2 linked regions of the Cytobacillus sp. IB215665 genome follow. The protein of the gene in region 2 interacts with the protein of the main gene of each other region in a pairwise test. Links are inferred from orthologs where the notes say so. Each region holds a gene or a part of one and is shown on either strand. Other genes may lie near its edges. The genes, in order: SLH52_RS05495 and hprK.

Region 1 (3,111 bases), on a different replicon or contig from region 2:
TTAATGATTTAGAAGTAAGTGATAATGCTGCTTATTTACATGTTACTTCAAATAATACGATTTATGGTACCCAATGGTCGAAATATCCACAGTTAAATAATGTTGAGCTTATTGCAGATATGTCTAGTGATATTTTAAGCCATGAAATTAATGTGGAGCAATTCTCAATGATTTATGCTGGTGCACAAAAAAACCTTGGACCATCTGGTGTTACGGTTGTCATTCTAAAAAAAGAACTACTCACTAACACCACTGATGAATTACCAACGATGCTTAACTATCGTACGCATGCTGACAAAAATTCCTTATATAACACTCCTCCTACATTTGCAATATATACTTTATCACTTGTTCTTGAGTGGTTGGCTAATAATGGTGGTGTGAAAGGAATAGAGAGAGTTAATAATGAAAAAGCTTCTCTTCTATACAGTTGTATTGACGATAGTAATGGGTTTTATAAGCCTCATGCAAAGATGGATAGCAGGTCAAAAATGAATGTAACATTTACATTACCTTCTGAAGAGTTAACAAAGAAGTTTCTCTTCGAGGCTAAAGAAAAAGGCTTTATCGGTTTGAGTGGGCACCGCTCTGTAGGAGGGTGTCGTGCATCGATTTATAACGCTGTACCACTAGAAGCTTGTGAAACCTTAGCAGATTTCATGAACAGCTTTTATAAGAGGAACCAGCTCTAAACTCAAAAATAATTTAGTTAGATGAAATTTATAAAAACCCCGGTCTTTGGTCGGGGTTTCATCATCTAAAATAAATGATAGATAGAGCTACTAGCAAACAAACACATCCACCTCCACCTAGGACAGCTGCTTTTTGACGAAGTATTTGTTTAGGTGGGTAGGCGACAGCTCTTTGTATTAGTGAGAAATAATTTATCATGCCAACAAAGAATAATAGACTTAAAACAAACAATAACAAGATTAACACTGTCAATGCAGTCCCCCCCTTAATTGATATTATGGTGTTTTCAGAATAACTATGTGTTCTGATTTAAATAAATTTCGTTTATTTTAAAATTTCCGAAATTTAATCCTTTATTAATTTTTATTTTATTGGCATAATAGATTGTAATAAAAAATCCAAAGAAAAGTAGGTGACTAGTTGTGACGAAAGAAAATAATTTTTCTATGAAAGAAGCAATGTTATTTAGCCAAAGAATGGCTCAACTCGGTAAAGCACTATGGAAGACTATCGAAAAGGATTGGCAAAACTGGATCAAACCATATGATTTAAATATTAATGAACATCATATACTATGGATTGCTTACCATTTAAATGGTGCCTCCATCTCAGAGATTGCAAAATTCGGAGTCATGCACGTTTCAACTGCCTTCAACTTTTCTAAGAAATTGGAAGAACGAAATTTATTGCAATTTTCCAAAAAAGAGAATGATAAAAGAAATACCTATGTAAAAATTACTAGTCAGGGAGAAGAAATTTTATTAGAGTTAATGGAGAGTTATGACCCAACAAGACATTCTACCTTTCAGGGTGCACTTCCAATAAAAGATTTATACGGAAAATTCCCAGAACTTACTGATGTAATGTGTATCATTCGTAGTATATACGGTGACGATTTCATGAGGATATTTGAAAAATCTTTTGAGAATATTGAAGAAGAATTTGTTGAGGTAGATGGAAAAATTAGAAAGCACAATCAGCTACAAGAAGTGATTGAAGATAACTAAAGTCTATTTTATTAATTTCATAAATTCTTCCATCAACGGAGTGTACATTTGTTGTTTTAACATAGCTGTTACTGTATCTTTTACATTCATTTTAAATTGGATTGTTTTGGAGAATTCTATAAGAAGCGGGGTAAATACTAATAGGCCTTCCGCTTTTTGTTCTTCAAGTTTCATGCTCAACTTTTCACAAACTGATAGAATTTCATCTACATCTGCTTTTGATAATTGTTCCTTGATAACCATTTGATAAAATGGCATATGATCCTTTTCAACCATTTTCAGTAACAGTGTTTGATAATACTCTATCTTTTCTATTCGAGCAATAAATTCATCCATACTACTATTCCCTTCTATAGCATTACTTTTAATTTTTCCATATTTCTAATACAATAATATCTAAAAAGATACATGAGTACCAACATCTTTTCATAAGTTCTCTATAACAACTATTTTTAATAAAATTTTTTCGTAACCTTGTTGCTATCGTTCCTAAATTAGAAGATTACGTAAAAAGTCATCGATTAAAGAAAAAAAGGGACACGAAGTCTATTTTATACATGTTTTTTTCATACTAAAACCTTAGTCTAAGCATAAATATTGATAGTTTTGTAACAGCTATTGATTTTTTCAACAAATGAGCGTAAAGTATGTTTGTAAGTTCGTAGATTATAGATTATAGATTTTATATTATAACTCATTTAGGACTGCAATATTATAGTTCGGAAGGTGATTATATGAATTGTTGGAAAACAATCAATTTTTCTAGAGATGTTGGATTCCATCGAATCATACTCATTTCACTATTAACCATGTTAAGTACATTTATATTATTTTATTTACCATTAAATTTATATTACTCTTCAACTAAGTTGCATGGGGATAGATTTATTTATTTTATCATAGCATTACTTATGACCATAGTATTTCATAAATGCTTGCATGCTATACCTCTTATACTTATGAGAAAGAAAGTAAAAATTGAATTAAAATGGATTACAATCATTCCCATATTCACGGTGCGATTTTGCAATATGATATCTAAAACAATGTCTATACTGGTGTTTTTAACACCGTTTGTCATGTTTACATCCATTTGCTTGCTTCTAGCTGTGATGTTCCCAAGCTATATCCACTATTTTTCAATTATCGCAGCAGCTAACTTAGGTTTGTGTGTACCAGACTTTATATGCTTAAAGCAATTTATAAGTGCTCCTAAACGCTCAGTTATTGAAGAAATTGAAGACGGATATGATATTTTAGTAAAAAGTAATTAACCTTACAGGGACTTACTACAATAGCTTTCTTAAGGGCATCCAACAAATATGGGTGCTCTTCACTATTGTTAAGAGCTCAAATACAACGTAGTTCACTCATTCACGTATGTTATTAGTAAATTAAGCCTGTTATCTCG
Region 2 (3,106 bases):
GTTATGAGAAAACGATAACATCACAGCTAAAATAAATACTTCTTTTACAGTCAAATCAAGTGTTAAAATCGCACCGATAGCAGCATACAGATTGAGGAAATTCCCGAGAACCAACGGGATTGCTGCATCTCCAGATAGTCCAAACAAGCCCATCAAAGGTGATATGCCTTCCATAATCCATTGTAGAATAACAGTGTATTGTAGAATAGTCACTATTAATGTAACTGGAAAAATGATTTTCCCTAATGTCCATGTCGTCTGTAACCCTACAATAAACCCCTTTTTAACTGACCCAACCAAATTCCCACTCCTAGCTTTTTAATTAGAATAATAACAAAATGTAAAGCAATTGGTAAATACCCAATTGCTTTAACATTTGTTCACTTTGAACGTCACTTATTATACTGTTTAGCTTCTATGAATCTTTATACCTTTTATCAGCATACCCTTTTACTCGTCGGACTACAATCATGGCAATTGCAAAACCAATTAATAACAACGAGATAAACTGAGCAACACGTAAGCTTTCAGTTAGCATTAAGCTGTCTGTTCGCATTCCTTCAATGAAAAAGCGGCCAAATGAATACCAAATGACATACGTTAAGAATATCTCACCACGTTTTAAATTAACTTTTCTTAGCAGTAGTAAGATAATAAATCCAGTGAGACTCCAAATTGACTCATATAAAAATGTTGGGTGATAATACTCCCCGTTAATATACATCTGATTTATAATAAAATCTGGTAACTGTAGGTTCTCCAAAAATTCCCTTGTCACTACACCACCGTGTGCTTCTTGATTGACAAAGTTCCCCCATCTACCGATAGCTTGTCCTAAAATGATACTTGGTGCAGCGATATCTGCAAGCTTCCAAAAAGAAATACCTTTTTTCCTCGCAAAGACGATAGCCGTTAATACCGCCCCAATTAAACCACCGTGAATGGCTAAGCCACCTTGATTAATCATAACAATTTCTAAGAGATTTTCTGAATAATAATCCCATTTAAAAATGACATAATAAAGTCGTGCTGAAATAATAGCAATTGGTACTGCAAATAATACTAAGTCTACAAACGTGTCTTTATGAAGACCTCTCTTTTCAGATTCCTTGACAGCTAAATATAAACCTAAAATGACACCGATACCGATGATTGCACCATACCATTGAATCGACAATGGACCAAGTTCAATAAAAACACGATCTAACGGCTGTATTTGCTCTTCCATCCTCTCAACTCCTAACATATATTTCTACATATAATATGTACACCTTATACCTCTTCACTATCTTCAATAACATCCGCCAATCTATTTGAAAATTGTTCTGCAGCGTCCATACCCATTCTCTTTAATCGAAAATTCATAGCTGCTACTTCAATAATGACTGCTAAATTTCTTCCTGGACGAACAGGAACTGTTAAATGTGTTATTTCTGAATTAATAATTTTCATTTTATCTTCATCTAGACCAACACGGTCATATTGTTTAGCTTGATCCCAAAGCTCTAAAGTGATCACTAAAGAAATTCTTTTGAAATTCCTAACTGCTCCCGCACCAAACAATGTCATGACATTTATAATTCCTAAGCCACGAATTTCTAGTAAGTGTTCCAACAGATCTGGTGCGTTTCCTATTAACGTGTTTTGGTCTTCTTCACGAATCTCAACTAAATCATCAGCAACTAGTCTATGCCCTCTCTTCACTAATTCAAGAGCAGTTTCACTTTTTCCAACACCGCTTTTCCCAGTAATTAATACACCTATACCATATATGTCTACTAACACACCATGAACTGCAGTTGTAGGTGCAAGCTTACTTTCTAAATAGTTTGTGAGACGACTCGTTAAGCGTGTTGTCTTCATTGATGAACGCATAACAGGTACTACCTCACGCTCAGAAGCTTCAATTAACTCTTCAGGAATTTCCAAATCTCTTGAAATAATAATTCCTGGGGTTATATCAGTACATAATTTATTCATACGAAGCTGTTTTTCCGATTTTGTTAACTTATCATAAAATGAAAGCTCTGTTTTACCTAATAGCTGTATTCGTTCTGCTGGATAATAAGTAAAATATCCCGCCATTTCAATCCCAGGTCTAGATAAATCACTCGTAATAATCGGTCTATTTACCCCATCTTCCCCACTTATCAACTCTAACTGAAACTTATCTATAATGTCTATCGTTTTAACCTTAGGCATAGAAATCCTCCTTTTTGAACACTCACAAACACTTTCTTTATTTTATCAGTTTTTTTCCCTACTAACAAAGAAGAAATGCCTTAGCCTATAGATTTGTCACGACTAGCACTAGAAGCAATTCATTTGAAGACGTTTTTGACTTCGAATGAATTGATGGAGTAACCTCAAAGGACTAGGAGGCGAAAAAGCTAGGCAAAGAAGAAATGCCTTAGCGCCATAAAACCTCTATACAGTACTGGATCCTTTTCATTTGAAGGCACTTTTTGAAACGGTGAAGCGACTTGAAGTGATCGGTATATGATAAAAACTCCACTTCACAAAGGTAATTCCCTTTGCAAAATGGAGTGTAGAAAAATAATTTCTGTTAGTCGTTACTATGTGTAGTAACGTGTACTGAGCCACTTTTTGAATCAGCAAATAAATGAAGCGGTTCAGTTGCCTTATCATTAACAGTAAACCTTAATATTTTTTGAACAATTTCGTCTTTTTCCTCAATAATATTAATATTTGGCACATAACATTTTACTTTCCCTACACTTGACTTTAAATCACCTTCCATTGTCATGCCGTCAGGGACAGTAATATCTATACTACCCGTTGTTGTTTTAGCAAAAACGGTATGTGCCTTTTCATTGTTTATCTTACATTTGATACTGCCAGTAACACTTTGTAGGTCTACTCTTTCAAAGCTACCTCTAACATTAATACCACCATTAACTACTTCGGCCTCACAGTCACGACTATAGCTATCGAACACATCAACAGCGCCATTTGTGGTCTCAATTTCCATCTCATCAACATGCATGCGTTCTAATGTAACTGATCCGTTAGATGTTTTTGCTTTAAAGTCTTTCACATTAAACCCTGTACTAATAACCGGCCCATTGAATACCCGAATTCTGAT

Evidence for each region.
Region 1: the proteins of hprK (region 2) and SLH52_RS05495 interact in binary tests that used the Bacillus subtilis proteins (3 or more experiments, as listed by UniProt). The link is inferred for Cytobacillus sp. IB215665 from one-to-one orthologs.

Annotation. Positions count from the first base shown.
Region 1 is NZ_JAXBME010000003.1:264,269-267,379, forward strand. What follows is about bases 138-2,907. They hold SLH52_RS05495 (HTH-type transcriptional regulator Hpr), read left to right. Parts: upstream 138-1,115; coding sequence 1,116-1,700; downstream 1,701-2,907. Other genes in these bases: serC (3-phosphoserine/phosphohydroxythreonine transaminase), read left to right, coding at 138-692; SLH52_RS05490 (hypothetical protein), read right to left, coding at 754-945; SLH52_RS05500 (DUF1878 family protein), read right to left, coding at 1,704-2,036; SLH52_RS05505 (DUF3267 domain-containing protein), read left to right, coding at 2,435-2,907. Outside these bases: more of serC, read left to right, coding at 1-137; more of SLH52_RS05505, read left to right, coding at 2,908-2,974. UniProt on the Bacillus subtilis protein: Negative regulator of protease production and sporulation.
Region 2 is NZ_JAXBME010000001.1:422,684-425,789, reverse strand. The notes cover bases 238-3,002. They hold hprK (HPr(Ser) kinase/phosphatase), read right to left. Parts: upstream 2,203-3,002; coding sequence 1,273-2,202; downstream 238-1,272. Other genes in these bases: SLH52_RS01740 (DUF4097 domain-containing protein), read right to left, coding at 2,567-3,002; lgt (prolipoprotein diacylglyceryl transferase), read right to left, coding at 416-1,228; SLH52_RS01755 (nucleoside recognition domain-containing protein), read right to left, coding at 238-300. Outside these bases: more of SLH52_RS01755, read right to left, coding at 1-237; more of SLH52_RS01740, read right to left, coding at 3,003-3,106. UniProt on the Bacillus subtilis protein: Catalyzes the ATP- as well as the pyrophosphate-dependent phosphorylation of 'Ser-45' in HPr, a phosphocarrier protein of the phosphoenolpyruvate-dependent sugar phosphotransferase system (PTS).